Regions from separate parts of the Paenibacillus sp. PvR098 genome, predicted to be linked through region 1. Evidence: riboswitches for the same ligand, from Rfam matches in the RefSeq annotation. Region 1 holds a riboswitch; each other region holds the start of a gene.
What was found. A riboswitch is a leader RNA that binds a small molecule or an ion and turns the genes downstream of it on or off. The one in region 1 is predicted to bind thiamine pyrophosphate.

Region 1 (10,889 bases):
ATCGCTTCCGCCGCATCAATGACGGTCTGCTCCAACGCCTCATTGCCGCCCTTCCACGGCAGTACGGCTAAGCAGTCCGCAAGCAGCGGGTCCACTTCCGCCAACGTCTCCGCGAACAGCACAGCCATGAGCGGTTCGGCCGAGGACGTCTTGCCCAGATTCGCCGATTTCAATAATATTCCCATGACTAAGCTCCAGATCGGAAGCCCAGGCACATTGCCGGAAAAGACGTGAAATAGCAGCTCAGGCCCATACGCCCGGCTCATTCCGCCATTTTTGCGCGGCCGAAACTCATCGAGTACCGCTGAAGCATCGAACTCTTCGTCCAGAAAGCGAAGCAGCTCCTTCCGTCGAAAGGTCCGGAAGAAGCGTTTAAGTTCGAGCCGAATCATTCCCCCGTCGTAGCCCGTAATAACCGGCAGCCAAGCCTCCGCCAACCGGCGGAGGTTATAGTCCGGGTCCAACCATTTGCGCACGGCCAGGTCTAATCGCTCAACAATCTGTTCTGTTCTTAAGCGGGACAAATAATCCCTTCGCCGCATGGATATTTCCCGGGCGATGTCCCCGATCAACTCCGGTGTCAAATCCGGGTATTTAAGAACGAGCGTTCCCTGAGGACCATTGAAATGCCGCTCCGTGAACGAGGTCAGCCGGATTGCATCTGGGACTTTATACGCAGTTCTTACGGTTATCCTCTCCATTGAGCTCATACTTTCACCTACTTCTTATTTGAACTCATCAGCTGGTCGATGGCTATGGAGCAGCCGCGGGCTTCCGAGCCTTTGATCCTCCCCAGCAGGACAAGCCCGTGTTCGTTCTTATACCCCATATCCTCCGTGAGAACAGCAAATGCCGAATTCCAACTGCCCAGATCATAATGGGCAAGCACACCGGTTTCCCCATCAGGAACCGGCTCCAATGAATCAGGATGAAGAACAAGCGTTCGAATCCAGGGGGGATTCGCTTTTTCGTGCACGGTGCGTCCCGTAAGTAAGCTGCTGCGTATGGTCTGATCATAGATTTGGGAGCTGAGCTCGGTCATCCCGTACATATTCACGCAGGACTCGCGCTTCAGTCCAAAATACCCTTCGATCTTCTGGTACAGCTCCTCCGCCGCGATCTCGCGGGACTGTCCTTTCAGACCGCCTGTATCAAAAAGACGGCTCCCCTGCGGAAGCTCGACTTGATATGAATGTTCAGCACAGTAATCCAGCAAATGCACATAAGCAAAGGTGGCCCCGATCAGAAGCACCGGTTCGTTACGAGCCGCACACTCCTGAAGTGACGCAAGAACCCCTTCCATATCCAACCCGCCTTCTTGCGAGTAGAAAAACCGGCTGCCGGATGTGCCGTAATGCTCCACAGCCTTCGTCAAATAACGGGAGAGGGAAGAATTACGATTCAGGTCGGCCGCGGGAGACAGCACCAATACCGTAATCTGGTCACGGTCCGGAAGCACATAATGTTTGAAAGGAGGCGCCATCGAGGCATCCCATACCTCCAAGGTCGGATGATAATGCTTGCCCCGCTTGTCCGCATTCGTTGTTCCGCTTGTCATGAATACGGCTTCCGCTTCCTCCGCCGGCTCGCAGGATAGCGTCAGCTCTTTAAACGCCTGAATCGGGATCGGCGGAATTTCTCGCCAATCCCTTACCGTTAATGGGGATTTACGCCGGGCCTGGCCATATTTCTTGTACGCTGCGTTATGCTGGAATTGATAGCGAAACAGCTTCATGGCTGCCTCTTGAAACGAAGCCTCCGTTTCCGCCTCCGTTACATCGCCTGCCGAGAAGCGCTCGATATACCCCAAAATATGTTGTACGATTTCTCTCGATTCCGCCTTCAAATGCGTTCCCCCTCCCTATATCACAATTCCCATTATTGAAAGCTTGATTCCGGCTCACACTTAGGGCATTACTTCTTCGGCACCAGGTCATTGGTCACAATGTCATTTAGCTTCAAATTGTTTTCGATCAAACCGAGCTTCTTATATACATCGGCGCCTTCCTGCAGCACAGACGCATCCAGCCAACCGAGTCCGTTTTTGTCCGTATCTGCGGATACCGTCGATTCATTGCGAAGTTTAATAATCTCCACATTGCGCTGCTTATCTTTCCCGTCGATTGCTTTTGTCAAAGCAACTTCCGCTGCCGCGTCGGGATTCTGAATCATCCACTCTGCGCTTTTCTTATAAGCCTCCAGGAAGTTCTTCAGCATTTCTTTCTTCTGCTGGAAGGTCTCCTCGGTTACAACGAACACATCGCTCGGTACATTCAAAGAATCCCTCACGTTGATGACATTCACGTCTCCGAGTCCCTTCAGCTTCGCATCGGACAAGCCCGTATCTGTGGCCGCCGTTGCATCTACCTGTCCTTGGATCAGAGGAGCGAAATTGGATACGCCGGTTTCCACGATGGTGACGTCCTTTTCCGTTAGTCCAGCCTGATTCAGAACAACCAGCAGGTTATGCCGGGTGCCGCTGGATAGACTGTATACCCCGATCTTTTTCCCCTTGAGATCTTTAGGATCCTGGATGTTTTTATCCTTCAGAGACACGATATTAAATACGTTTTGAGGATAAATATTATAAATGACATGCAGCTTCTCGCCTTTATCTAAAGCAAAGTATAAGGAACCCGGGTCTGTAAACGCAATGTCGGCCTGCTTGGACAAAATGTTCTTAATCGCATCTCCGCCCCCGGCACCCGGAACAAACGTAAAATCAATACCTTTTTCCTTAAACCAGCCTTGCTCCTCCGCATGATAAAGATTCGTTTGTTCGGTGATCGGCTTGCTCCAGCTGGCCATTACGACCTTTTGCGGCTGCGATGGCGCCTCGGCTGCCGGTGGAGCTGAATGGGTTTCATTCGAGGATGAGGTGCCACATGCCGATAACAGCAGACTCCCCGCCAATATCATGATGGCTGCGATAGAATATTTTTTCATTTGTCTTTCTCCCTTTTATATGGTTTTAATTTGATCCGCTCTACGATAATAACCACTTGATACAAGGCCATGCCCAGAACAGTGAGCAGCAGCAGCACAGAAAACATCAAGGGCGTATCCATCATGCCCTGGGAGGCGATGATCAAAGCGCCGAGGCCTTGGTTGCCCCCGATAAACTCACCGACCACCGCCCCCACTACAGCCAACACCACAGCGACGCGAAGCCCTGAAAGAATACCAGGCAATCCCGCCGGCAGCTTCAACCGGATCAACGTCTGCCACCGGGAGGCCCCCAGCACCCGGAACAAGTCCCGCTTCAACGGGTCTACGTAGTGGATAGCGGTTACAGTGCTTTCCAGCAGAGGAAAGAAGGAGATTAACGCCGTGATGACGACTTTGGGGGTGGTTCCGAATCCGAACCAGATCATAAATAACGGAGCCAGCGCCAGCTTAGGGACCGCTTGACTGGCCACGATATAAGGGGATAAAAGCCGCCTTAACCACGCCCACTCTCCCATCCCGATTCCGCAAAGAACCCCGAACAAGCCGCCCAGCAGCAAGCCGAGTACAATCTCGAGCAGCGTTTGGCCGATATGTTTCGTAAAATATCCAGTGACCAAACCCGTCCACAGGGTATCCGCTATGACAGAGGGGGCAGGCAGTACCAGCTCTGAGACCCCGCTGGAGCGGACAAAGCCCTCCCATACGGCGATCATCAGTACAAAAAGCCCGACCGGAAGGATAGAATTCCGAATCACTTCCGCTCCCCTCCTTCCATCGCCTGTCTTACCGCTAGACAGACTCGGTTAAATTCGCTGTCATAGCGCATCTCATAATGGCGCGAATCAGGTAGAGGTACGGAGTATTCCCCCGCAATTCCTCCTCCATGAAGAACAATGACACGATCCGATAAATACACGGCCTCCGTAATATCATGGGTAATAAAGAGGACCGTGATCTTCTTGCTCCTGCACAGCTGGAGGAGATCCTCCTGCAAAGACTCCCTTGTCAACGCATCCAACGCGGCGAAAGGCTCATCCATCAGCAGCAAGGACGGCTCTCGTATCAATGCTCGGGCAATGCCCACGCGGCTTTGCTGTCCGCCGGACAGCTCGGCGGGATATTTATCCGCATGCAGAGCCAAACCCATGCGTTCCAAATAGGCATCTGCCGCTTCCCGGTCCGCCCGTGTCGGCTTACGCACCAAAGACACCGGCAGCAGGACATTCTCCCTTACGGTTTGCCATTCCAACAAAGTAGGCGCTTGAAATACAACACCAACTTGGGTTTGCGGCTTCGTTACCGGCTTGTCCGCGATCCGGACCTTTCCTTCGTCAGGCGTCAGCAATCCTGCTGCCATTTTTAACAGGGTCGTCTTGCCGCACCCGCTTCTCCCGACCAGGGTAACAAATTCACCCTCCTGTACCTGCAAATGCAGGCTATGGATGACTTGTTGCTCCCCATTATAGTTGTGACTTACTCCTTGAAATTCCAGGTAGGTCACCTTAATCCTCCCCCTGCCCTCAGCTAACAAAAAACACACCTTGCCCATAGCAAAGTGCGTTCCCTCACCTCTCCCTACGCTGGCATGACCCAACAGGTTCAAATGGTTAACGGCGAACCAGCCGTACTCTCAGTCCGATTCCTCAGACCCCCATGCTGTATACAATTACATCCATGATACGCTATATATTATCGGATGGTCAAGAAAGAGCCTGTGTTCCTATATTCGGAACACAGGCTCTTTATTACATATCCTTAGGAGCTAATTCAATGGCATCCCGAATGGCCGCTAACATGCTTCGTTCATCGGCAACATTTTTACCTGCAATATCAAAAGCGGTTCCGTGGTCTACCGAGGTGCGAATGATTCCGCCTTTTAACCCGACCGTAATGTTAACCCCTTCTTCCAATCCCAATACCTTAATAGGTCCGTGACCTTGGTCGTGATAGCAGGCCACAACGATGTCAAAATCGCCGCGAACCGCACGGAAAAACAACGTATCGGCCGGGTACGGTCCTGTGACATCCATGCCCTCTGCTTTAGCCTTCTCGATGGCCGGAATCAACTTCTCTTCTTCTTCCCCGTTCCCGAACAATCCATTCTCACCGGCATGGGGATTAATCCCGCATACCGCAATTTTCGGCTGGGATTTCCCCGCACGGGTCAGCGTCTCATGAGCCAGCTTAACGACCGTATACGTTCTTTCCGGATTAATCATTTCGATCGCTTTAATCAATCCCACGTGAGTGGTGAGATGGATGACCTTGAGATTCGGTGAGGATAACAGCATAGAATAATCCTCAGTATCAGTTAATTCGGCCAGGATTTCGGTATGACCCGGATACAGATGTCCTCCTTTATGAAGGGCTTCTTTATTCAAGGGAGCCGTACAAATCGCATGAATTTCCTTCGCCTTGGCGAGCTCCACTGCCTTTTTAATAAATTGGAAGGCCGCGTTCCCCGCTTCACTCGACACTTGCCCAAACGGTAAGTCTTCCGGCAAAATATCCAAATCAACACAATCGATGATGCCGTGCTGGAATACAGCCTCGCTAAGCTGACTAATTTTACGAATGTTCACGTCCGCCTGCACCACTTTTCTGGCCCGCTCCAGAATTTTGTAATCGCCTATGACAACCGGCTTGCATTGATCGTACACCTGAGCGGATTGCAGAGCTTTCACGATAATTTCCGGACCAATGCCTGAAGCATCGCCCATCGTTATACCTATGACTGGTTTCATATGGTTCATTCCCCCTTGAGCTTTTGTATGGAATTGAGCAGCGATAAGTCCGTACCGAATGCCCCCGCTTTGGTGATGGCATACATGGGCTTAGCTCCAATGGTGCGGCCAAGCGGGATGCCGATTTCCACTTCGGCAATGAGATGAAATCCGGTCACGCCCAGCTGCATGCAGACCTGCTTCGCCGTATCGCCTCCGGTTAACACCATGCCCTTGATTTCACAGGCTTCGATGAGCCATGAAGTCACTGTTCCCAGCGCCCCGGATATCGAATTGCTCACAGCGCTTTCGTCCATCCCGTTCTTTTTCCCCAGCCGCTGTGCCTCTTCAATATCTTCAGGTCTTCCTGAGGAAAAGAGAGCAATATCATGCCGATCATCCAGTGCCCTCTTCGCTTCCTCATACACCCTTTGCATCTCTGCCTTGCGTGATGCATTATCGGCTACAAGCAAGGAAGACCGGAGCTCTATTCCTTTAATATGAGGCTGTTGAACGACAATGTCCAGCTGCTTTCGGGTGGTTGGGCTTACGCTGCCGACCACGAGCAGCACAGGCTTTTGATCTCGCTGAATGTCAAGCTCGATCTCCTTCGTTTGCAGCCCGTAGATTTCCGGCAAATAGTTGGCAAGTCCTGCCGAGCCTACCCAACAAACGGAGCGGCCGATGCGGGCCATCGTTTGAACAATACGCCTTAAATCCTCTTCCTCTTCGGCATCAAATACGACATATCGGATTCCATCTTCCTGACACTGGATAAGCTTCGCCTGAACAGCTTCCAATCCAGAACGCAGCTCCTCATAAGTAACCAAGGCGATCGGCTGCTCCGACTGACTTTGAATAATGCTCGGAATAAAGGAATCGCGAACAGGCGTTTTCGGATCTTTTGCGATTTCCGTTTCACTCAAAGGTTTCTCGTGAAGATAGTGATAGCCATCGATCGTTTTTCTGCCATTCTTTGGATAAGCAGGTGCAATCACGACAAAGTCCGGGCGGAATACTTCGTATAAAGCGTCGATCTCCGCTCCAAGATTTCCCCTCAGGGTAGAATCGACTTTTTTATAAATCACATCAAAGCTGCCGGATTTGAGTACCTGCGATACTTCTTTTACCTTATCGTACGCTTGACTCCGGGGTAACCAGCGGCTGTCCGTATCGATAACAACCGCTTCCTGATGGATTGCCGTTACATCTGGCTCGAACAGCACTGACGTATTCAATCCGTAACGAGCCAGCTGCACTCCGCTGTCATTAGCCCCGGTCAAATCATCAGCAATCATCGCTAATTTCAACGCCTTCACCTCTCTTGGAGTAAGTTCCGGGCAGCTGCAGCTTACTGCTGAGCCGCCTCTCCTCTTTGAATTCCATACTTTTCAAGTTGTCCCTTCTTTTCCAAACGTTTCACGAGGAACGCAATAAAAATCGGCATCAGAATGGCTGTCGTTACCACACTTGCGGCGACTTGCACTGTGGCCAATTCGGCCATCGGAGCGAATGCGGCGTTGGCGGCGGCGATGGCTGCAGGCGTTGCTACGGCGTTGCCTGCCGTAGAACCTTCGGCCGCTCCGACAATAGGGTTCCAGCCGATCGCTTTAAATACGAGGTAACCGCCCAAGCCTGTAAATAGGACCGTGGCCACACCCAGCATAACCCCGCTGATCCCGCCATTGATAATGGCGTTGAAGTCAATTCCCATACCCAATGCGAACGCAAAGAACGGAATTAACATATTGCTGCCCTTCGCAAAAAATGTCCTCATTTCGGGATCCAGATTCCCAAGCACCATCCCTACCACAATCGGAAGTAACACAGAAACGAAGGATACAAACGAAAACATACCTTCAACAAATCCCATCGCTCCAAAAATCGATAAAGCCACCATCGTCAAAAACGGGCCGTCATTCAGCGCCAGCAAGGAATACGCCGCTTTATCGTCTTCTTTCCCGTATTGACCGACAACCGCCATGTAGAGGCCGCCGTTACTGTTGGTCATTGCCGCAATAATGGCGATAGGCGCCAATCCAAGGAATAATCCGTTAGGTCCGGCCAGCAAAAAAGCCGCTAAACCGAATAAGGCTCCGATTAACCATTTGATGGTCAATAAGGTTGCGCCTTTGCCTAAGGAAACTCCAACATTTCTAAGATTGATTTGGGCTCCTGCACAAAGAAGGAACAGAGCAATCAACGTCGAAGCGCCGTTAACGAACAACGCCTGTGTGAAATTTCCGATCCTTAATAAATCAGGCGCAAACGTATTTATAGTTGCAGCCAGCAGCAAGGGTACGACCATCATCCCCCCCGGGATGCGTTCTAAGGTTGCTTTGATTTTCATGATGAAACCTCCTGGAATGTTTAAATATTATACAAGTATATTAAAACCGCTTTCATTTTCATCTCAATCATAAATCAAAGTGTTAAAAAAATCAACATAAAAATCATTATTAGACCATAAAAACAAAAAAACTAACCAAGGTGTTTATTTTTTAAACACCTTGGTTAGTTTTGGTTGCTTTCAGCTTTCTCCACAATGTAGCTCGCGTAATGCCCAGCCGCTTGGCCGCTCTGGATTGATTCATGTTCTCCTCGGTAAGAACTCTCCCGATAATCTCGTACTCAATCTCCTCAAGCGTTTGGCCGATATCGATTTCCATGACATCGCCTCGTGCTGTATTTTTGACCTTGTCCGAATGCATTGGCATGGACAGCAGGGACAACACGGGCTCTTCGATATATTGTCCTTCCGACAACCTTACGAAGGCATCAACCATATGTTCAAGCTCTTCCAGGTTGCCTTGCCAAGCATATTCAGACAGCTTCTCCAGTACCTCTTCCCGGATCCCGACAATTTGCTTTCCATACTTTTCATTATATTTCCCGATAAAATAGCGGATATACTCATCCAGATCCTCCAGCCTTTCACGTAAGGGCGGAATATAAATTTCATGGGCCGAGATGAGGCGATACAGCTCTTCGCATAGGATTCCTTGATCGAGCATGGCCTTCGAGGATTCCCTGAAGGATAGGATAAACTTATAGGTCTCCCGCTCCAGCAGCCGGCTGATGACGGACTGACTGGAATGGTCAAATTTATCCAGCCCTTTCAGATAGACCGATCCGGCTTCGCCCCCTGATAGTGCGTCTTTTAATCCGGAAAGAGCGCCGGGAGTGCCTGCCTTGATATCCACTTCGATAAACAATCCGTTCCCCGGTCCAAGCGACCCGTGAATGGCACCCGCAATATATTTTTTCCCTGTTCCTTCTTCCCCATACAGGGTAATGAGGCGCTCGGCGGCCGCTTGCTTCGCTTTCTCGACGGCTTTCTTGCCTGCCTTGGCTGATCCTAAGATTTGAGTAAACGAAATGATAGGCGGCTCCTCATATTGAATCTCCAGCTCATCCCCTGCGGCCCGCAGCGATTTCATTTTTATATAATACAGCCGCTGATGCTTGTCCTCTTCAAAAATCCCCATGGTCCACTGCAGCTGCTGACCGCCAGCATTCACATAGGATATCGCCTTTTTATTTTCATTCACGGTTTGCACTATGGCGATCCAATCGGGAAACAATTCAATTAAAGATGGGTTTGCCTGCTCTCCGAAAAGCTGCACAAACCGATGAAAGCTAGGATTGGAAAATCTGATCCTCCCCTGCTCGTCCACAATCGCAATGCCTTCCTTCAGTTCATTGAGCAGCACTTCATAAGCCTGAATTTTCTTATCGCTGCGTGAGAGCACCTGATATACCTGCTTCGCGTGATGGAAGGCTTCAATAACAGACTCTCTGCCTGAAGTAATCAAGACCCCCTGTAAGCCGTGCTTCTTGGCCATTCTTATGGTCACGGTATCTCCCACAACCACCTGGACGCCCTTTTCTTTCGCTTCCAGAATAATCCCCTCGACTTGTGACTCTTCATGAATCACGGTATAAGGAATATCGATCCCCATCAGGTGGGAAACCGCAATGACTCCATCGCAAATATTCGGAAAAGCCACCATCTCCAGCTTTCCCTTATAGTCTTTGATTAAGGTTAATGTCCGAAGAATATCGAAGCCTGATAAAGGGATTTCAATCACTGGCTGTGGCACATGATCCCGGAGAAGATTAGCCGTTCCTCCGCGGCTTATAACCATTTGGTACCCTTCGTTTTCCAAATGCCTATAGATGGCCAACGCTTCTTCAAGATCGCCTTCCCTTACCGTGATATCAAAATCATTTTGTTCCGAAGCAAGGCTTAAAGCTAGTTCCTTCAATCCTCTATATGGGGCTAGCAATAAAATCTTGATCTTCATAGCAAGTAGACCCTCCGACTCTTCTTGATTGCTGTTAATCAGCTGCTTGCTCAAACAACAAAGCACTTTAAGCCCCTCCCTCTGTTCGGGTCACCTAAAGTGCTTAAACTGTTTAAAGTGTATCACTATCCGTATGATAATTCATCCCTCTATTTTTCCTGCGACGCTCCCCTTTTCTCGAGTTAACAAGCCACACCCCGGCAAGAATACAGACGATACCGCCCAAGGTTGCAGGCTTAAGACTCTCGTTCAGAACAAGAACCCCCGATAGTACTCCGACCACCGGAACCATCAGCAGCGAGACGGATGCTTTGCTTGCTTCTAATGTCGATAGGATACGATACCACAGAATAAAAGCAAACGCCGATGCGACAACTCCCGCAAATACAATATACAGGACAGGCATGATCCCCCAGTCACTTTCCGTATGCTCAAAGAGAAATGAATACAGGAAGAGACCTGCGGCCCCCACAGCCATCTGCCATGTCGTAAACTGCATATTATCGCAATGAACTAATTTCCTTTTCATAATGACTGTGGATACCGCCCATGTAACACCCGATGATAGTGCCAGAAAAAAGACGCTGTATCCCCCTCCCAAATGTACATCGAGAGTTAAAAACAACCCGGCTATTCCCAATATCACCCCGGCCGTTTTGGCGAGGGTTAACCGCTCCCCCGGGATCCAATAATGGGCCATGACGGTAAGCCACAGCGGCATGCTGTACGTCAGAACGGAAGTTAATCCGGCGCTCATGTCATTTAAAGCCAGCTGTATGGCAATATTGAAATAGGTGGTGTGCAGGAGACCGCACGCGATGATCCACTTCCAGTCCTTTTTATCCGGTAGCGGAACTCGTTTATACACATAAAAGATCAGCAGCACCGCCGCACCCAATCCGAACCTGTA
Region 2 (10,889 bases), 1.8 Mb from region 1:
AGGAAGTTCTCATACGGCTGGTATGAAAATTCAACTCGAATACGAGTTGAAAACCGGAGAATTCTTACAAGTGGATGTTGGCCCCGGAAAAAACAACGACGGTCTATATGGTTCAAAACGAGCGAAAACGGTGGAAATGAACGATCTTTGTATTCGAGATTTGGGCTACTTTTGTTTAGAAGACTTCGAAGAAATAGAGCAGCGAGGAGCTTTTTATGTTTCGCGGTTAAAATTGAATATCCGCGTATATGAACAAAATAAGGAAGTTGAACAATTCAAGGATGGCAAGGTGAAAAAGCAATCGTTGTACAAAGAAATCGATCTGGAAGCTATTATGGATTGTCTTCAATCCGGAGAAATGGTGGAACTTCCCGAAGTGTATCTTGGTCTCTATAAAAAATTTCGCACACGGCTTCTCATTTGCAAACTTACGGAAGAACAGACTCAAAAGCGGCTCCTGATGCGTGCTAAACAGGAGAAAAAGAAAAACATGACCTATAAAGAACGAACAAAGCGTTTAAGTGCCATCAATATCTACATGACCAATGCCCCTGACATCTACTTAAAAAAAGAGCATGTCCATGACCTGTATTCCCTCCGCTGGCAGATCGAGATCTTATTTAAAACGTGGAAATCCATCTTCCATATTGACCAGTGCAAGCCGATCAAAACCGAACGCTTTGAATGTCATGTATACGGGCAGTTGATCGCCATTTTGCTTAGTACTACTCTCATGTTTCAGATGCGCAGGCTTTTGCTGATGAAGAAAAAGAAAGAAGTCAGTGAATTCAAAGTAATCTGTATCTTAAAAGAATATTTTCTTTCTCTACATGATGCCATGAAAAAACAAACGGATGATGTCGGATAGGTGCTTAACCAACTCTTTCGGATGATTGAAAAGAATGGACGCAAGTCACATCGGTATGACAAGAAAACCGTATTTGACATTCTAGGTGTAGTTTATGAGTGTAGACAGAAATCTCGATCTGCTGCCTAGAAATATGAAATTTAAAAAAACGAAGCCGCCAAGGCTTATTTAAGTCTGCACAAAATCCAGTTCTAAGCTAATTGATTTGGATCAAGTGACGAACTGTTGCATCTGTTCCTTTTTCTTTGCTCTTAGTTTGATGGGCATGTGGGCACACCCCTAAATGAAAATGCATATGATGACACAGTAATCCAACACTATTTTACAGCGAGGCGATAAGAGATGGAGGTTTCAACACCGATGCAGTGGAATGCCCTGCTCAGCGATCCGACCGGACGCCGGACAGATAAACCGCGGCTTCTGGGTAAAACAATGGTAATCGACAAAGGATTGGGGCTGCACGCCTTGGAGGATCTGCTGCAGACGGCAGGCGCCTATATCGACATGCTGAAAATCGGCTTCGGCACCTCGCCGCTCTATATGACAGATTTGCTCAAGAAAAAAATTAAGATGGCCAAAGCATACGACATTACTGTATATCCTGGCGGTACGTTCCTGGAGGTGGCGATTAGGCAGGACGCAGTTGACGACTACTTCGATATGGCGGCTCACTTGGGCTTCAACGGTGTGGAAATATCCGACGGAACCATCGAGGTTTCGCGCAGCCTGCGCAGCGAGCTGATTCGCCGCAGCCTGAGCGAGGGACTTATGGTCATTACCGAATACGGCAAAAAAGGATGGGGCTCTTCTATAGAAATAGAAGAGCTCATCGAAACAGTAACGATCGATTCGCAGCTGGGCGCCAGTCTGATTACGATCGAAGGCCGAGAATCGGGAAAAGGCGTTGGTATCTATGACGCCAATGGCGCATGTAAAGATGAAGAGATCGAAAAAGTACTAAAGCAGGTGCCAAGCCCCGATCTGCTGCTATGGGAAGCACCGCAAAAGGATCAGCAGGTACACCTATTGCAGATGCTGGGCACCGAAATCCACCTTGGCAATATCGCACCTAGTGACGTCATTTCTTTGGAAGCTTTGAGGCGGGGGCTGCGGTCAGACACTCTGCTGCTCGCCGATATGCCTAAGCAGGGAAGCAGCTATCATAGCTTCAATTGGCAAATTTAGAGAAGGAGGCTGTGCTATAGCATGAATGTGCAAGTGATCGCCAGCGTGGGCGAAGCACGAACGGATGAGCTCCAGAATAAAACTGTAATCGTCATCGATGTGCTGCGTGCCACATCCACAATGGTGATGGCGCTCACGAACGGCAGCAAGTCGATCGTTCCGACGGAAACAGTCGCACAGGCCAAAAGCCTGCAGCGTCCGGGAGACTTACTGGGGGGCGAGCGCAGCTGCAAGAAGATACCCGGCTTTGATTTCGGCAATTCTCCATTCGAATATAGTCCCGAAGCCGTAGCAGGCAAAACGATTGTCATGACGACGACGAACGGCACCAGGGCCGTGCAAAAATCACACAAAGCGGCGCATATTTTGGCAGGTTCACTGTTGAATGCTTCCAGCTGCGTTGAAAAAGCGTTAAAACTGCAGAAGGAGATTGCCCTGCTTTGTGCAGGAACTCATGACGTATTCAGTCTGGAAGACGGGCTTTGCGCGGGTTTGCTGGCTGACGAACTGGTCCGCCTCACTGGAGGGGCCTGCGAAGTAAACGATTTGGGCCTTGCCTTAATGCATGCGTACCGCCAAACGCAAGAGCGGCTCCCTGAGGCGCTTCTGTCATGTGCGAACGGCAAACGTCTGACCCGGATCGGATTTAAGGATGACGTTCTATACTGCAGTCAGGTCAACCGGCTTCAAGCCGTCCCGCAATTCCGGGACGGAGCTATGGTTATTTAAAAAAGCATCATAGATTATGAAGCGAAGTAAAGAAAAGGTGGCTTATAACGGCGGCGGGAAGCCGCCGTTCCGCGTATGGCGGACCACCACATGAAATACCGTATTACACTTTTACTTATAGTCTGAGAAACTAGGGACAATACGTTCTAATTCGCTTGTCCCTTCATACATATAGAGAGAAACCAAATGGACAAGGGGCTTAGCCATGAACGGAGATATATTGCTCGTTGCGCTGATTATTATCGGGCTGATCGGCCGCTCCCATATTATCACGACAGCCGCCTGCGTGCTCTTAATCGTCAAGCTGATCAGCCTGGATCGGTATCTGCCCACTATCGAACGCAGGGGGCTAGAGCTCGGACTGCTCTTTTTGACGATGGGGGTCTTGGTGCCTTTTGCCAGCGAGAAAATTTCCATCAAAGATGTGACTTCCATGTTTACCACATGGCCCGGAATTCTGGCCTTACTGGGCGGGGCGATCGCCACATACATGAACGGCAAGGGACTGGAGCTATTAAAAATAGACCCACAAATGATTGTGGGTCTTGTGATTGGTTCGATCTTCGGTATTATTTTTCTGAAGGGCATACCGGTCGGTCCATTAATGGCCGCAGGCATTACCGCCTTTTTGCTTAAAGTATTTACGTTCGTTTTCGATAAAATCCGATAGTTTATCTTCTATCCGACGGTCCGCCTACAAATACGGTTTGATCCGTATCGAGGCCATATGCGGTGTGAAGGGCTTGCACCACTTCGTTCAAACGGCCGTTTTCGATGACGCAGGATGTCTTGATTTCGGACGTGCTGACCAGTAAAATGCTGATTCCAAGCTCCGAGATCACCTCGAACATTTTGGCGGCAACCCCTGGTGTGCTGACCATGCCTGCTCCGACGATGGATACCTTCACCAGATTTGTTTCAGAAGTTACTTCGCGGAAACCGACCAAAGTGCGGATGCCTTCGATAACCTGCAGCGCTTTGTCCACGTCGGAGGACGATACAGTGAAGGAGAAATCGGCGAGTCCGCTCAGAACACCGCTTTGCACAATGATGTCCACGTCGATCTGTTCTTTCGCCAAAGCCGTGAACACTTGGGCCAGCTGCCCCGGTTTCTCTTCTACACCCAAAATGCTGATTCTCGCCACATTTTTATCGTATGCAATGCCTCGTACCACGATGCCTTGTTCCATCGCTGCTTCCTCCTTCACATTCGTACCTTCGTTATGGTTAAAGCTGGATCTCACGACCAGCCTTACATTATAATTCTTCGCGTACTCTACCGCTCTCGGATGAAGAACTGCCGCGCCGAGATTGGCAAGCTCCAGCATTTCATCATAAGAGATTTCGTTCAGCTTCCGCGCGCACTTCACGATACGCGGATCCGTCGAATAAACGCCGTCTACGTCAGTGAAAATTTCGCACACATCCGCTTGAATCGCTGCCGCCAGTGCAACCGCAGTCGTATCCGATCCACCGCGTCCAAGCGTCGTAATCTCCCCAGCTTCGCTCATCCCCTGGAAGCCTGCAACGATGACAACCTTGCCTTCATCAAGCGCGTTAAGCACACGCTGCGGCTGAATATCGGTAATCCGAGCTTTGCCGTGAAGCGCTTCGGTGTACATACCCGCCTGCCATCCCGTGAAGGAAACAGCCGAGCCTTCCAGACTATGTATCGCCATAGACAACAGAGCAACGGAGACTTGCTCTCCAGTCGTCAGCAGCATATCCATCTCTCGCGCAGGAGGGGTTCCTGTGCAAATTTGCTTGGATAGGTCAATCAGATCATCCGTGGTATCACCCATCGCCGATACGACAACCACACACCGATGGCCCTCGCGCTGTCTCTCCACTACGCGGGCGGCCACACGTTTCATCCGCTCCGCATTACCTACGGAGCTTCCGCCGAATTTCATAACTATCAGAGACAAAACTGCTCACTCCCTACACAAACTTTTGCATAACTAATAAAATATTATACCATAAGCTCGATGTCTCTTGAAATAGAAAAATGGGGAAGCTTCAGATGAATCAGCGTTTATTGTCGTTTTTTACGCAGCTTCCATTTACTGAGAGCCGGATTTAATACAAACATGTAAAACAGCACGCAGCCTGTGAAGGTACTCCCAAAGGTTCATCAGACTCCCCGCTACTTGCTTCTACCCATCGGCTTCTCCAGGGAGTACAGCTCATCCTCCAGAGCCGACATTTTCTCCAATATCATTCGTCTTGCATCCCCTATCGCTTCATTGTATACCTGAGGACCCATCAGGCCGATCATAAACTCAATCAGCTGCTCAGCCTCCAAATTCCCAATCGATTCGGCTCTTTCTTCCTCAAAATATTGCTGAATGCGCCATACCATCTGCTCTTTTTGCTCTTTGGGAATCTTTAATCGAAGCATCCTTATTTACTCCTTTCATCCGGATTGGAGCGTGCTCAGAGCCCACAAGCCCATTATACCTCGTGCCCGATCAGCCACGCCATCCGGTTCATCTGCACACGGGGCGGAATGGTCCGCAGAACAGCGTTGCGAGCCGTGACGGCAAGCGTATGCTCCAGCTGCATCAGCCGACCCATCCTTCGCGACCTGCTTACAATAAGACTGGTTCTTTGAATCCTTCTTTGCTCATACAAGAGTAACGCTTCGGGGAGCTGAGACGGGCGTTCGCTGACGCAACGCGCGAGCATCAGCGCATCCTCCAGAGCCTGGGCTCCGCCTTGACCCAGGTTCGGGAGCATGGGATGTGCCGCATCTCCCAGTAAAGTAACAGGGCCTTGACTCCATCGGCGAAGCGGTACACGATCGAAAATATCATGCGATAGAATAGCAGACTCCTCCGTAGCCTCAATCACCGCCTCAATCGGCTCGTACCATCCTCGAAAATGACGAAGTGCAGCCTGCTTCCGCTTCCCTGGTGGCAGCAGCGAGCCTTGAGGAGCATTGACGGCGGCGAACCAGAAAACCCTGTCTCCGCCCAGTTGGGAGAACCCGAACCGTTTACCGGGTCCCCACGCTTCGAAGCCCCCGCCGTCTTCACGCGTATAGCGTTCGTTATCGAAGACGGCTATACCTCGAAGCGCCGTAAACCCGGCATAGCGAAGAGGAGTCGGCCCAAACAACCGTTGCCTGACGGAGGAATGAATTCCGTCTGCGCCGATCAGAATATCCCCTGCCTCCTCATATGCATCGGCAAAAACCGCCACAACCCTCTCCTCATGCTGCCGCCACTCAGCCCATTGCTTACCCCAATGAACAGTTCCCGGTTTCAGCTGATCGTACAAAATAGACTGGAGCGCAGCACGGTGAATGAGGTAGCTGGCAGAACCGAACCGCTGCGCTTGCTCCCGAACCGGCAAATCCACTAGTAGCTTACCGTTCCACGTACGGATTTCTCCTTTTCCTACCGGACAACCCTGTTCACGCACCTGATCAGCCACTCCAAGCTTCTCCAGCACCTTCATCGCATTGGCCGCCAGCACAATACCCGCTCCGATCACCTGCAGCTCCGCTGTCTTCTCGAATACGGAGACGCTCCAGCCGGAGTCCTGCAAAGCTATGGCCGCGGCCAGCCCTCCGATGCCCCCACCAATAATGATCGCCTTGCTACCGTTAAACATGCCCTGCCTCCTCCCACCTTTTGTCCTGACTGCTCTCCATCAATGTTGAGTTTTGTATCTAAATATACCTAATTATGGAACAGATAAAAAGGCTGCGAATACCATCGTCCCCCTACAGCGTTGAACGCACCAACGGCCAATAGACGACGCATATACGCAGCCGTCTATTCCTTCTGCGGGTGGGATCCTTTGGGTCATCGGCGATTCCCACACCGCATCATATTGAAAATCCATGCCATTGGAAACGACAGGTTTACCCGGAACAAACACATATTTTGGAGAATGCCCAATCCCAACACCCCTGCTGTTCATAAAATGCAGAAGCTAACACGGAAGGAGGTTGTCATCTATGAGCTTCGTCAGAGGATTTGGTCATGGCTTTACTTCTACCGGCGTGATCCTTGTGCTCTTCATTCTTCTGGTTATTGTTTCCACTGCTTTGGTTATCTAATGTAGTTTTTTCGCAACCTTCGCTCGGGCCAACCGCTCGGGCGTATGGTTGCCGTTATTAGAACGTATGATCCGCCGAACGGGATTCCCGTAATGGCATCCCCCGCTGCTTTAGCATCGTATGGGACAGCCATGCCGCGACACATCCCAAGGCGCCTATAATGATAAAGCCTTGCTTTAACGTCAGCCAATCGCCGGCGATTCCCATAAATAAGGGACCTGCAAACATGCCCAAACCATAAATAGCCTGGTAAAAACCCATGGCCGTTGCTCTTTTCCCAACGTCCATATGCTTGATGCTCAGCGCCATCAACACCGGTGAAGTAAAGCCTCGGCCAAACCCTGCGAGACATTGCGTGATCATCAGCATCCACAAGGAATGGGAGAATGGAATAAGAATAGTAAACACTCCGGTTAATACAAAACCGGTGACAATGATATTCTTTTCACCTAATTTACGGGCTGCATATCGACCCCCTACCAATGACGCGATCGCCATAGGAAACGTAGAAAAAAACGTAAGCAAACCCATATCCAGCCTGGTTGCGCCGAGAGATTGAGCATACACGGGGGTAAACCCGAACACGGTAGCGAAGGTCAGCACTTGAAAGAGGATGGCCAGAAAAGAGACGGTCAGCAGCATCTTATCGCTCCCCACCTCAAGCACGCCTTTGAAGGTCATTTCCTGCGTATTCTTCCTAGGGGTTTCCACCAGAAAAAACGCACCCGTGAGTCCCAAAACCCCTACAGCTGCACCGATCAGAAAAGACGATTCCCAACCATACATATCGGCGAACCACCCGCCGCACAGAATTCCGAACATTTGACCAAGTGAATTGTAAAAAGAGATCGTTCCGATCGCTTGCGTTGTTTCCTCCTTACGATAGTAGCTGGCAAACAAGACCGTAAAGTCTACCCAAGTCGCCGCTGCCGCTCCTGCTGCAGCCCTAAGCAAGAGAATCCATGTCAGCTGCTGTGTTACTAGAATCCCGACTCCGGATAATACCGAAAAAAACAACCCGAATACAATAAACAATTTTCGCTTATGATAACGGTCCGATACTACGCCTACCGGTATCCGCAGCAGCATCTGACTCAATCCGTACATGCCGACGATCAGTCCCGCCATTTTATAAGAAGCGCCTAAATATTCAACATAGGCGGTCAATATCGGCACGCAAGTATACATCGAAAACCAGAACAACAAGGTGACCATACAAAACAGCGGTATTCTATAATTTCGTGTTTCTGTTTCGGGTCTCGCATTCATCCTTGTTCTCTCCTAGTTCGTCAATTTCATTTGTTATGCACACGTTCATTATTCATCATATCTGATTTCCATAAAGTTCTAAAGAAATAATTTATTTATTAATTATGCACTTTAAAGTAAGTTCCTCCATAGCCATCCACTTTGTCGCCGTAGATCTTCAACTTCATGGGATCGCCGACGAGCACATGGCGGACACCGTCATCACACTTTCTAAAAAATAGGTTGATTTTTCAATTTTCTATGGTTATTATTGGTATGACAGTTGAATAAACACGGGAGCTTGGTATAGCCAGGCTGAGAGGGTAGCCGAATGCTATCGACCGTAATACCTGATCTGGGTAATGCCAGCGGAGGAAATGTCTTAGCCTTTGTGTATACAAAGACCGCTTCTTTCACGTTGCGGTCTTTTTTGTTTGCATCAAGGTTTTCTCCGCTTGATCACATTCATTCTGAGGAGGAATTGAAATGGCAAGCGAAATCAAAGAAAATGTAGTAACCCCTAATGTTTCGGCTTTTCCGGGGAGCAAGAAAGTGTATGTGCAGGGTTCACGTGAGGATATCAAGGTTCCTATGCGCGAAATTGGTTTAACCCCGACAGTCCAAGGCGACAACGAGCAAGAGAACCCTCCAGTACGGGTATATGATTGCAGCGGTCCATACACGGACAGCGATGTCCACACCGATATTCGTGCTGGCCTTCCGTTGAACCGCCGCAATTGGATATTGGAGCGCAACGATGTTGAAGAATATACAGGAAGAGCGATCAAGCCCGAAGACAACGGTTACATAAAAGAAGACTCCGTAAGTCAGGAAGAAATATTCCCAGGATTGTATCGTAAGCCGTTACGCGCTAAAAGCGGATCCAATGTAACACAAATGCATTATGCCAAGAAAGGGATCATCACTCCAGAGATGGAATATATCGCTATTCGCGAGAATGTTTCTCCTGAATTTGTACGCAGTGAAGTCGCTCGCGGTCGGGCGATTATTCCGTCAAACATCAATCATCCGGAAAGCGAACCCATGATAATTGGCACTAAATTTTTAGTCAAAATCAACGCCAATATCGGAAACTCGGCTGTCGCTTCATCAATCGAAGAAGAAGTAGAAAAAATGAGATGGGCTACACGCTGGGGCGCAGATAACATCATGGACCTGTCCACCGGCAAAAATATTCATACGACCCGTGAGTGGATCATCCGCAATTCTCCTGTACCGATCGGGACGGTTCCCCTTTATCAAGCCTTGGAGAAAGTCGGAGGAAAAGCGGAGGAGCTGAGCTGGGAGATTTACCGCGATACGCTCATAGAACAAGCCGAACAAGGCGTAGATTACTTTACGATTCATGCTGGCGTACTTTTACGCTATGTTCCTCTCACGGCGAAGCGGGTCACAGGTATCGTTTCTCGTGGCGGTTCCATCATGGCTGCATGGTGTCTGGCGCATCATCAGGAAAATTTCCTTTATACCCATTTTGAAGAGATTTGTGAAATCATGAAATCCTATGATGTTGCGTTTTCCCTTGGGGATGGTTTGCGTCCGGGGTCCATAGCGGATGCCAACGATGAAGCTCAGTTTGCGGAATTGGATACGCTTGGCGAACTAACGCAAATCGCATGGAAACATGATGTGCAGGTCATGATTGAAGGACCTGGGCACGTTCCCATGCATTTGATTAAAGAAAATGTCGATCGTCAGGTTGAAGTATGTCAGGAGGCTCCGTTCTACACCTTGGGACCTCTTACCACAGACATTGCCCCTGGGTATGACCATATTACTTCAGCCATCGGCGCTGCCATGATTGGTTGGTTCGGAACAGCGATGCTCTGTTATGTCACGCCAAAAGAGCATCTGGGTCTTCCAAACAAGAATGATGTTCGCGACGGGGTTATCGCGTATAAAATCGCAGCTCATGCAGCAGACTTAGCCAAAGGGCATCCCGGAGCTCAAGAAAGAGACAACGCCTTATCCAAAGCACGTTTTGAATTCCGTTGGAGAGATCAGTTCCACTTATCTCTGGACCCGGAAAGAGCGATGGAATATCATGACGAGACACTGCCTGCAGAGGGTGCCAAAACAGCTCATTTCTGCTCGATGTGCGGCCCTAAGTTTTGCAGCATGAGAATTACACAGGACATTCGCGAATATGCCAAACAGCAAGGACTCGAGGATCAGCAAGCCATTGAGAAAGGCTTGGATGAAAAATCCAAAGAATTCAAAGAAGCCGGCAGTGTCATTTATAAGTAATAAAGCAATGAGGAGCTGTTGCCTAACGGCTCCTTCTTTTTTCCATAAGAAAAGACCAACGAAATAAACGTTGATCTTTCCTCCATAAGATGATTTATTTTTGTTTTACAGTCTGCGCTGCTCTCATTTCTTCGATCGTCTTGGCTACGGATACTTGCTGCGGGTCGATTCGCACCTCGATCAACGCCGGTTTAAGTGAAGCCAACGCCCGCTGCAGTGCAGGTACAAAATCTTCGTTCTTCTCTACTAGCTCCCCATGTCCGCCCATACTGACCATGATCTCTGTGAAATTCGGATTTGATAATTCCGTTGCAATGACACGTTCAGGAAAATGCTTCTCTTGATGCATTCGGATCGTTCCGTACATGTTATTATTCGCGACAATCGCCAAGACAGGAATTCGATTACGCACAGCCGTCTCCAGCTCTTGCATTGTCATCATAAACCCGCCGTCTCCGGCATACGCCACTACCGTTTTCTCCGGTTGGGCAACCTTCGCACCAATGGCTGCCGGCAGGGCGT
Region 3 (10,889 bases), 1.4 Mb from region 1:
AAGTCGGTCTTACCCGCAAGGGAAACCAAATGAAGCGTTGGACAGACCAAGGGGCTATTCAGGCCATTCCCATTGCTGAGCTCCCGACAAGAAAGCTTGCAGGAGAACTGGAATTTGAACTTAGCAAACATGTGATGGACAAAACGGACTGGCGCAAAATGCTGAAGGGTGAAGTCAGCGAGATTGAATTGCTTCAAAGCAGAATTGAGATTCTTGCTCATGTTCCGGAAGCCTTTAAACCGTATCTGCTCGACGAAACGACGGTGTTCGAATTCCTTTACCCACAGATGGAGTCGCTGCAGAAAATCAAGACGTACGATCTGGAAAAGTCTCCGATGATCACGGACCGTCTGATTGGAATAAAGGGCAACTACCTGATGTTTGAGCAAGCAGTAATCAACGTAAGGAAATATAGCGGATACAAGGTATCCATTTCACTTGAAGCCTCGCAGGTGGCGCAATAACGATGTGGCTTGGGACTTCAGCGCCGCGGCTCTTCGTCCGGACGGACGCTGGCCGTGCTGGCGGTCACCGATACGGACTGACTAATCTCATGATAGAAAGAAGAAATGCACGATACACCTCAAACGGGACGTATCGTGCTTTTCATATGGATGTGATTTCAAAACCGCTTCTTACTTAAGCTTCCTGAGCCCATTCCTTTAGGGTACGGTCATGCGGAAGGAAGAAGGTCAGAAGGCCGATCAGTGGAAGGATACTCACCATCTGCATGACCACCGGGAGATGCAGCGCATCGATCAGACCGCCGAGCGCCACCGCTCCCAGCGCGCCTAGACCGAAGGCGAGACCGGTAATCAGTCCGGACACGGTTCCGATCTTGCCTGGGATCAGCTCTTGTGCGTACACTACTGAAACGGAAAAGCTGGAGAGGATGATGAAACCGTTAACAAGCAAAATGACATACGCCCAGAACGGATTGGCATAAGGCAAAAGCAAGGCCAGGGGCGCGGAGCCGACCATGGAGAAGAAGATCAGGTTGCGTCGTCCGAATTTATCGGACAGCGGACCACCCATGAAGGTGCCTAGTGCGCCCGCCGCGGCGAACAGGAAGATGTAGATTTGAGCCTTTTCCAAAGTAATTCCGAACTGTTCCATGAGATAAAACGGATAATAGATCGTCACGCCAGCATGGTACCAGGACCGGGCGAACACGAGAAAAATCAACGTTAAGATAGCGAAAGTGATTTGCTTTTTGCGCAAAGGACTCATGACCCGTACGCCGTTCTTCTTTGCCGCAGGCGGATGCACAGCTATATATCCGCTGTACCAGCGGGAGATAAAGAGCTGGACGAGAATGGCCAGCCCGGCAACTGCCGTAAACCAGATCGCCCCGAATTGACCGAGCGGGACGAAGAGGAAGGCCGTCATAAGAGGAGCCAGCGATTGCCCTGAGTTGCCGCCTACCTGAAAGATCGACTGCGCGAGTCCGCGTCTTGAGCCTCCGGCCATGTAGGCTACCCGCGAGCCTTCCGGATGGAAGACGGCGGAGCCGAGTCCGATGAATAGCACGGATAGCAGAACCAGCCAATAATTCGGCGCAAAAGCCAGCCCGAGCACACCGATAAAGGTAAGGCCCATTCCCATCGGCAGCATGTAAGGGGAGGGACGGCGGTCCGAATATAGGCCGATGACCGGCTGCATAATCGAAGCGGTCATGTTTAAAGCGAACACGATAATACCCGATTGCATATAGGTCAAATTCATGGAATCCTTCAGAATCGGCAGGATCGCAGGAATGATCGATTGAATGGAATCATTAAATAAATGCACCAAACTGATGGCAAGCAGTATGCGGAATACGGTTGGTTTCCCATTGGCCTCCGGTGACCTTTGAAAAACCGGTCCGGAGGCCGCTGCTCCGGTTTGCGCCTGCATGAAAGAACGCTCCTTTCTTGGTTAGGATCCAGCGGCCTAATCCCGATGTTTGGTTATTCCAAGCGCTTCTCCCATGGTAACTCTGCTGCCGACTTTTACATCTTCACGGGGGGCGAAGGTGCCCGATTCGGTCAGGAGCACGACGGTAGATCCGAATTCGAAGTAAGCAAGCTCGTCGCCGCGGCTTAGCTCATTCGGAAGCGGGGTAACGTATTGAATGCTGCTCACATTCAAAGCCCCGACCTTCACCACGGCGACTTCCCCGGTATCATGCTGTATATAAGTAATCAAACGCTCATTACGGCTAAGGACCCGACGCATATGCTTGAGTCCGAAGTCGTTTACCGGATACACCTTGCCTGCGACATGCTCCTTCTCCAGAATCTTACCTGTCACGGGAGAATGAATCCGGTGATAGTCGGTGGGACTCAAGTAAAGAACATAATAAAATCCATGTTTGTAATTGATCATGCGGGGACTTTGGTTCAGCAGCTCATCAATTGTGTAATCCTGTCCCTTTACATTGACAATAAGCCCCTCTTGAATGCTTCCCATCCCGGTAATCAGGGCATCGACGGGGCTGACTACCGTATCTGGCGTCTCGTCGATAGGACGCAATCCTGCTTTTAATCTGCGGGTAAAAAAATCGTTCAAAGAAGCATACTCATGTATCGCTTTCTCCGCATCTTGTACGCGAATGCCGTAAGTACGAATAAAGCGTGGAATCAGCGCTCGGCTAGCTCTGGATTTGGCAAAGGTTCCTGTCAGTCTCGACACGGTCTTGCGTGAGGAAAGCTCGGTCAGCAGCCGGAATAGCGAAATCTTCATAATGGAAAGGTTCACCTGTTTTCTCTTAATGTAAGTACGCGAATCTAACGCCTATCTTGACACAGAACGGAGCACAAAGCAATCCTAAAACGAACCTTAAAAAGCAAGAAAAGCTCCCGAAGGAGCCTTTCATTTCATATATTAGGACGGATTAAGCCTTACAGGCGTATTTTTGAATTCCCCACAGGTAAGGCAAGCGGCCAGGTTCACTAAAATCGGGCTGCAGGTCTTGGATGTAGCTATGGAATTTTTTCAAGATCCTCCATTGACAAATATTTCAATCGTGATAATATGATGATGTCACTAGGGGAGCCGCACAGGCTGAGATTGGATCAATAGATCCTAGACCCTCTGAACCTGATCTGGTTTATACCAGCGTAGGGAAGTGGAAGATCGTTGGCACATATATTTCTATGGTGCTTACAAGGCCGCTTCCTTCATCGGGAGGCGGCCTTTTTGGCGTCATTCTCCCGGGGTTCTGAAAAAGATGGAAGAGGAGAGAGGAAAAGATGTCCAAACGTTTGAAGTTGACAGATATTCTGGTCACAGTCGTTATCGCCGTTGTATTCAGTATTATTTATCGGGTGTGGACCGACGTGTACAATTTGGCAAAGCTTCCGGGAATCCAGCTGGATCAATTCATGTACGGTATGTGGTTTATGGCTGCGACCGTCGCGTTCTTGATCATCCGTAAGCCAGGGGTGGCCTTCCTGGCGGAAGTAGCCGCAGCCTCCGGCGAGCTGATCGTCGGTTCTCCGTACGGTGTAGAGGTGCTTACATACGGAGTCCTTCAGGGGATTGGCGCCGAGTTGATCTTTGCCGCATTCCTATACAAACGCTTCTCCGCTGCCGTAGCTGGTCTGGCTGGGATTGCTGCGGGTACGGGTGCGCTGGCCCTTGATTTTTTCAAAGGCTATCTTCTCGAATTGCAAACGTGGAACTTGGTGCTGTACATTGTCATGAGGTTTATTGGGAGTTTTCTCATTTGCGGTCCGCTCGCCTATCTTCTTGTGAAGGCATTGGAAAAAACCGGGGTCACACAGCTCGTGCGTCCGGCGAGCGCCGGCGATTATGAAGATCTGGACAGGAAGAGCGTGCATTGACCGGGTCGGTGCAAAACCGTGATCGCTTCATCACCTGGGTTTCGCAGCTCCGGCTGAAGTTTCCCGGCAGTTCGTCACTATTGTTCGACGGCTTAAGCGCCGGTGTGCCAGCAGGGCAAAAGGTACTTCTGCTGGGTCCCAGCGGCTGCGGCAAATCTACGCTTCTTCAGGTTTGGAGCGGGCTGATCCCGGATGCGTTGGAGGTGCCGCTTAAGTACGAAGACATCGGCATTCCTCACTCGTGGGGGTATTTGTTTCAAGATCCTGATGTCCAGTTCTGCATGCCTTATGTAGATGAAGAAATAGCGTTTGTGCTTGAGAATATCCGGGTGCCCCGTGATCGTATGCCCGAGAGGATCAGGCAGTGTTTGGAGCAGGTCGGCCTGGATTTGCACGACCCGCATGTGCCGATCGCTTCGCTTTCCGGAGGGATGAAGCAGCGGCTTGCTATCGCCTCGCTGCTTGCGCTAAGGCCGGACGTCTGGTTCCTCGACGAACCGACATCATTGCTTGACCCCGAAGGGACGACCGAGGTATGGGAAACTGTTAAACAAATCACTCATGACAAAACGGTCATTATCGTGGAGCATAAAATAGATGAAATTGTAGATTACGTGGACCGGGTGATCCTCTTTGACTCTGATGCGCGTATTGTCGCCGATGGGGAGCCGGAGCAGGTGTTCCGGAACTTTAAGCCACAGCTGATGGAATACGGGATTTGGTATCCGGGCGTGTGGGACGACTTTGCGGATAGAAGGCCCAAGCGTGATCGTTATCCAAACGAAGTTCCCGAGGAGAGGGAGCCGCTGGTCCAATTGCATGAGCTAACGGGTTATCATGGGAAGGACAAGAAAATCGATGTCGCCTCCGCGAAGCTGTATGCCGGGGACTGGGTTGCGATTGTAGGGGAGAACGGTGCGGGCAAAAGTACGCTGCTCCAATCCCTCATGCAATTAATCCCGACAAAGGGTGAGTACGTGCTGGCGGGGAAGCCCGTTCGCAGCTTCGACGATGTGGCGGACATGGCGGCTTATGTGTTTCAAAATCCGGAGATGCAGTTTGTGACGAACACGGTTTACGATGAATTGGCGTTTAATTTCAGGCGTGACGGGGATTCCGAGGACACGATTAGAATGAAAGCGGATGAACTTCTGCAGTGGTTCGGCCTCAGCAAGCACCGCGACCTGCATCCTTATCAGCTGTCGCTAGGTCAGAAACGCCGGCTCAGCGTGGCGGCGGCCACGGTCAAAGCACAGCGGCTTGTGCTGTTAGACGAGCCTACGTTCGGCCAAGACGCCGCGAATACGTTCGCGCTGCTGGAGAAGCTGGAAATGTGGCGGCAGGAAGGGGTCGCCATCGTTATGGTCACACACGATACGGAAATTGTAAGCAGGTATGCTACAAGGGTATGGGAGATACGGCAGGGGCGTCTTGCCGCAGCGCTCAGTCCAGGAGAGTATACGAGCCGATTCATGGCGGATCGACCGCTGCCTTTCGCAGAATTAAGGAGCTGATGGCTGTGCCTTTCCTTTGGTCTTATAGGGAAACGTGGCTGCACCGCGTCAACCCTACCTTTAAGCTGATCGTTTCGATAGGCATGTTTATGCTTGTGCTGCTGACACATAACTTGAATGTTCTGATGAATGTGACTTGGATGCTTATTCTGCTGTTCTTTGCCGCCACCGGCCATCCGACGCGCAGACTGCTGCTTCTGATGCTGCCCTTCGGGTTGATGTTTGTGTCGTCTGCTACGTCTATGGTGTTTTTCGGCAAAGGAGAGACGACCTGGCTGCGCTCGGGGCTCATACACGTCACGGAGGAAAGCTTCTACCGCGGCATGCACATTGGACTCAAATCGGTCAATATGGCTCTAATCGGCCTGTTGTTCGGACTAACGACTAGTCCTGTTCGGTTGTTCTATTCGCTTATGCAGCAGGTGCGGCTGCCGGCCAAGTACGCATACAGCTTTATGGCCGCTATGCGTCTTTTACCGATGGTGGCAGCTGAATACCGAACGCTGCAGATGGCGTTTAAAGTCCGCGGCGTCAAGAGAGCGAAAGGGATCCGCGGCTGGGTAGATTCGCTGAAGCGGTATGCTATCCCGCTGCTGGCCCAAAGCATCCGCCGTGCCCAGCGGATTGCGGTGGCTATGGAGGCGAAGCGGTTCTCATCGGTCAAGGAAAGAACGTATTATTACCTGATCGGTTGGTCTGTGAATGATGGGCTTCTGGTCGGGATCATGCTGCTCTTATGGATTGCCGCTGTTTGGTTGGGATGGCAGCATCCATATTTCAGCGTAGGGGATGTAAGGTCAACATAGTTAAAGGCAGTTCACTAATTTTCAATGAAGAAACGGAGAGGATTACCCATGAAATTTTCCGAACACCTTCGTCGCGCGGCGGATGCAAGCTGGAACGCCAGCTTCGAGCATCCGTTCGTTCGTGGAATCGGCAACGGCACGCTGCCGCTGGCCTGCTTTCGTCATTATGTGCTGAACGACGCCTATTATTTGTCCCAGTTCGCACGGGTACAGGCATTGGGGGCAGCCAAGGCGAACGATTTGTTCACGGTCAACCGCATGGCCGTGCATGCACAAGGCACTTATGGAGCTGAGCTCTCACTGCACGAGAAGTTTTCAAAGCTTCTGGGCATCACCGAAGAGGAACAGAAGGCATTCGAGCCGGCGCCGACAGCATACGCGTATACGTCGCATATGCTTCGGGCGGCGTACACTGGACAGATGGGCGACATTATCGCCGCCATTCTTCCGTGCTATTGGCTCTACTACGAGATCGGTGAGAGGCTTGCAGGCTGTACACCGGAGGAGCCGATTTATCAGGAGTGGATCGCCGCGTACGGCGGTGAATGGTTCCGCGAGCTGGTGGAGGAGCAGATTGTCCGGATCGACGAGATCGCGGAGCAGGTGACACCGCAGGACCGGGAGAGGATGCAGAACCATTTTGTCATCAGCAGTCGATACGAATATATGTTCTGGGATATGGCCTATCGCCAAGAAACTTGGCCGATATAGTACGTTGAAACCGTAGCGGTGCTCGCTGCGGTTTTTTACCGGTTGAAGCGCCTATCAATTTCTCCTATCAAACTCGGTAACGGCTTTAGTTTAAACACCCGGCTGCTGTCCCCCGTCGATGACGATTTCCGTGCCCGTGATTGAAGGGACGCGGTCGGAAACAAGCAGCAGCGCCATCGCCGCGATTTCTGCCGGATCTACGATATGGCCTAGCGGAATAGCGGCGTTCAGCTCTGCTTGCTGAGCCTCGACCGTAATCCCCTTAGCATTCGCATTCTGCTCCGCCAGTTTTAGTGCCCGTTCTGTAGCCGTTGTTCCGGGCGAAATGGCGTTAATTCTGACATTGGATCTGGCCAATTCCTTGGAAATCCCTCTAGTAAAGTTAAGGAGAGCCGCATTGGCGGTACTGCCGGCGAGAAACGTTGGGCCAGGTGTTCGTCCTGCACCGCCGACGATGTTGACGATGCGCCCGTCACCTTGACGGATCATGTGGGGGGCTGCTTCCTTCACCATGCGGATGTAGCCCAGCAGCTTCAGGTTCCACGCTTCCAAAAACGCCTCCTCGGGCATTTCAAAAAACGACCCGGCTCTTGCCGACCCGGCATTATTGATCAGAATATCGATACGGCCAAAGTGAGCCATCGTTGCGGAGACGGTTTGCTTCACCGTCTCCGAGTCGCGCATATCTCCGTTCACCGTGACAATGCGTGAAGCCTCCTCCTCAGGATAACCCTGGAGGATTGCGGCAGTTGCTTGCTGCATGCGCTCAGGGTTCCTCGCCACCATTACGATTGAAGCTCCTTCTTCAAACAGCGCTTTAGAACAGGCAAATCCGATCCCGGCGCTTGCTCCGGTGATAATGGCCGCTTTCCCGGAAAGTCCCAAATTCATCCCATTTCCTCCTTCATCGTTTGCGGCTTTTTGCTTCCGTTTGCAGGTAAGGTATATTATCTTTTCGGATACAGCGGATAATCGACCGATGATGGCACTTTAATCCATATCATGCGCAGCGGCTCGTCGGCTCCGGTTTTGAAGAACGACTTCGGAAGCCCTTTCCATGAATAACAGAAAAGCCTCGTGCTCAAACTGGTTGTAGGTCGGTGGTCGTCTCAGAGCCTCGCTAATATTTGGTTCAAACCAGGCTCCTTCTTCATAACTGGTTCTGTTCATCGGAGCTGCCTGTTCGAAAAGGTTTTACCCCATCGTCCCCTTCCTTACCCCAGCCTTGGTCCTGTTGATCGGGGTCATCCTCGCGCTGCTTCGCATCTTGAAGCCAGCGCAAGCGGTAACAGTTCATCCCGGCCTGTCCGAGTTCCTCAAGCAAACCGTAATTGGCCCAAGCCCCCACAACGGCGCCGATGACGGGAACAAGCTGCAGCATCTTGCGAAAGTCGATCGTATCCCGGTATTCCTGCTGCAGCTGCCGCCAATCAATATGATGGGTGTATGAGTCTGCCGGAGGCAGTGTTTTCGATGTCTCTGACCATTCAGCAATCGTGCGGTAGAGCTCCGGTTTTTTATTTTGGCTGGAGAAGGCGATCTGAAACACATGGAGGATAAACAGCCGCTCCCTATAATCCAGTGTTGAATGTCCGTAAACGTGAGCGAGTTCGAACAGAAATTTCATCTTGATGCCGATGAGGATGGGAAAGTCCGCGATGCCGAGCAGAATGCCGCCCGCACCCGCGCCGGCGCCTTCGGCTGCCGCCAGCTTTTTGTAGAAGGAGATCAGTTCTTCAGCCTTATGATCGCGCATGGCCAGACTCAAGGATGTTAAGGGTGCATTCTTCGGAATGTAATCCATACCGAAAAGGGCGGTTTGGACGATGCCCTTCACCGCGGTGGTGATTGTGGTGTGGACCTTTTCCGGTATGACCTGATTTACGCGAGTTTGCACCGCTCTGGACGTTTTTTCCATAACTCCCGGCGGCTTGATCAGCTCTTTCTCCCAACGTATCAGCTGTCTGGCCATCTGTTGTTCGTATACGGTCAACTGGTGGTCCATTGTCATCCCCCGCTCGACGATAGGAATATGTCAGTACACGTCATTATTATACGCTATACTTAGGAAAAAAAGGAGTTGGTAACCCATGGTTTGCCGCTGCGGCTGGGTGAATGAAGATCCGCTTTATATTCGTTACCATGATCAGGAATGGGGGGTGCCGGTTCATGACGATCGGATGCTGTTTGAAATGCTGATATTGGAAGGGGCGCAAGCAGGACTAAGCTGGTATACGGTGCTGAAAAAAAGAGATCGGTACCGTGAAGCGTTCGATGGTTTCGATCCCGCTATCGTGGCGGGCTACGATGAGATGAAGCTGGATGAGCTGCTTGCCGATCCCGGTTTGATTCGCAACCGGCTGAAGATGCGGGCCAGCGTCACCAATGCCAAAGCATTCCTCGAGGTGCAGGAGGAATTCGGCAGCTTTGACCGTTACATCTGGGGGGTTGTCGGAGGCAAGACCAAACGCAACGCTTGGCTCTCGCTTCGAGAGGTCCCCGCCAGCACACCGGAATCGGATGAGATGAGTAAGGCTTTGAAAAAACGGGGCTTTACTTTTGTGGGTTCCACGATTTGCTATGCATTTATGCAAGCAACAGGCATGGTGATGGATCATACGACGGACTGCTTCCGGTATGAAACGGGAGTCGACGAGTAACCTGGTTTCACACACCTCTTTTGCATCGACCAAGCTATTCATAAATGTCGCTGCTATTGGACAAGAAAGCCCTTCCGTCCTCGCTCTTCCTTGAATACATTAATAAAGACTTTATGTAAAAAGGAGGCAGCGCTATGTATCGTCCCGATGTAGCTATTGTGACGCCCGGGTCCTTCGTTATTCCTTCCGGCAAAAGCAGTTCCGTCGAGCTGGTAGTGGAGCAGGTGGCAAGCCGGATCAAGAGCCATATTCGTTTGGTTGTCTTAGGCCGGTTGGGCCGGTTGCCGGCTTCGGAGGTCCGTCAGGGAGTAAGATACATCCGGGTACCTGCGCCCTCCCCTCAGCAGTATATCCGCAGTGTCAGCCGCAAGCTGGCTTCATTACGGCCGCAGGTGATTCAGGTGGAGAACCGCCCGAGGTTTGTTCGATATTTACGTCGAAGATTTCCGCAAGCACGCATATGGCTGTCGCTGCACTCGGTAACTTTTGTTTCCATGCCGCATATCGGCCCCAAGGAGCTGCAACGATGCTTGGCCGCGGCGGACCGGATTGTGGTCAACAGCTGGTTTCTAAAGGAACAGATTGAACGAAAAGATCCGGGGTCTGTGAACAAAATTGTGGTGAATCATCTCGGTGTGGACCCGGAGCGCTTTATGACGCGATGGTCCCCCGAAGGAGCCGCCAAACGCGAGATGATGCTGCATCGTCATGGATGGCAGGACCGGAAAATCATCCTGTATGTCGGCCGATTGATCCCCATGAAGGGCGTGCATCGTCTGTTTAAAGTCATGCCGCAGATCATCCAGCAGGTGCCAAGCGCCCTATTGCTAGTAGTAGGAAGCGCCTACTACGGCTCGAGAAGAATCACGCCTTACGTCCGCAAACTCCGCAGGAACGCAGCGAAGCTGAACCCCCATGTTCACTTCATCCCGTATGTGTCTCATGGAGAAGTCGATGAGTGGTTCCGTCTTGCGGACGTGCTGGTTGTACCGTCTACGAATAAAGAAGCGTTCGGGCTTGTCAACGTGGAGGCGATGGCATCCGGCGTTCCTGTGATAGCCACGCGGGCCGGCGGGATGAAAGAGATTGTAGAGGACGGGATAACCGGCAGGACACTGCAGCTTTCATCACTGGGGACGGAGCTGGCGCCTGCCGTGACCTGGCTGCTGCAAGATGAAGAGGAAGTCCGCCGGATGGGGGAAAAGAGCGTTGATCGGGTGCTAAATCATTTTACATGGGAACAAACGGCGGCAAGATTTTTGGACTTGTATCAGATGGAGGGTATCCGTCTATCTGAAGGAGATCTTCAGCCGTTTTGATTTGTTAGCGAGTTCCTGGTTTCCAGACGGCTGTAAAAGAATTCAAAGCTAT

Region 2: it holds a riboswitch for thiamine pyrophosphate, as region 1 does, so the genes downstream of both, thiC (phosphomethylpyrimidine synthase ThiC) here and JOE45_RS15755 (ABC transporter ATP-binding protein) in region 1, are expected to answer to the same signal.
Region 3: it holds a riboswitch for thiamine pyrophosphate, as region 1 does, so the genes downstream of both, JOE45_RS22470 (ECF transporter S component) here and JOE45_RS15755 (ABC transporter ATP-binding protein) in region 1, are expected to answer to the same signal.

The regions. Positions count from the first base shown of each region.
Region 1 is NZ_JAFIBU010000001.1:3,171,653-3,182,541, forward strand. Features, by position in the region: gene JOE45_RS15735 (acyl-CoA reductase) at 1-701, opposite strand, end outside; gene JOE45_RS15740 (LuxE/PaaK family acyltransferase) at 719-1,846, opposite strand; gene JOE45_RS15745 (ABC transporter substrate-binding protein) at 1,915-2,946, opposite strand; gene JOE45_RS15750 (ABC transporter permease) at 2,943-3,704, opposite strand; gene JOE45_RS15755 (ABC transporter ATP-binding protein) at 3,701-4,450, opposite strand; TPP riboswitch at 4,505-4,614, opposite strand; gene pdxA (4-hydroxythreonine-4-phosphate dehydrogenase PdxA) at 4,695-5,693, opposite strand; gene JOE45_RS15765 (four-carbon acid sugar kinase family protein) at 5,699-6,982, opposite strand; gene JOE45_RS15770 (2-keto-3-deoxygluconate permease) at 7,024-8,022, opposite strand; gene JOE45_RS15775 (sigma-54-dependent Fis family transcriptional regulator) at 8,174-10,045, opposite strand; gene JOE45_RS15780 (DMT family transporter) at 10,092-10,889, opposite strand, start outside.
Region 2 is NZ_JAFIBU010000001.1:1,361,112-1,372,000, forward strand. Features, by position in the region: partial or broken gene JOE45_RS06800 (IS4 family transposase) at 1-997, shown strand, start outside; gene comA (phosphosulfolactate synthase) at 1,211-2,053, shown strand; gene JOE45_RS06810 (2-phosphosulfolactate phosphatase) at 2,075-2,782, shown strand; gene JOE45_RS06815 (DUF441 domain-containing protein) at 2,988-3,452, shown strand; gene JOE45_RS06820 (aspartate kinase) at 3,454-4,710, opposite strand; gene JOE45_RS06825 (DUF2164 domain-containing protein) at 4,929-5,183, opposite strand; gene JOE45_RS06830 (FAD-dependent monooxygenase) at 5,237-6,400, opposite strand; gene JOE45_RS06835 (YjcZ family sporulation protein) at 6,750-6,851, shown strand; gene JOE45_RS06840 (MFS transporter) at 6,909-8,120, opposite strand; TPP riboswitch at 8,383-8,493, shown strand; gene thiC (phosphomethylpyrimidine synthase ThiC) at 8,586-10,367, shown strand; gene JOE45_RS06850 (thiamine pyrophosphate-dependent enzyme) at 10,462-10,889, opposite strand, start outside.
Region 3 is NZ_JAFIBU010000001.1:4,531,232-4,542,120, forward strand. Features, by position in the region: gene JOE45_RS22455 (DUF2797 domain-containing protein) at 1-464, shown strand, start outside; gene JOE45_RS22460 (MFS transporter) at 640-1,896, opposite strand; gene asd (archaetidylserine decarboxylase) at 1,933-2,724, opposite strand; TPP riboswitch at 3,020-3,125, shown strand; gene JOE45_RS22470 (ECF transporter S component) at 3,234-3,827, shown strand; gene JOE45_RS22475 (ABC transporter ATP-binding protein) at 3,824-5,341, shown strand; gene JOE45_RS22480 (energy-coupling factor transporter transmembrane component T family protein) at 5,341-6,147, shown strand; gene tenA (thiaminase II) at 6,196-6,858, shown strand; gene JOE45_RS22490 (SDR family oxidoreductase) at 6,949-7,749, opposite strand; gene JOE45_RS22495 (EcsC family protein) at 8,009-8,863, opposite strand; gene JOE45_RS22500 (DNA-3-methyladenine glycosylase I) at 8,949-9,518, shown strand; gene JOE45_RS22505 (glycosyltransferase family 4 protein) at 9,653-10,837, shown strand.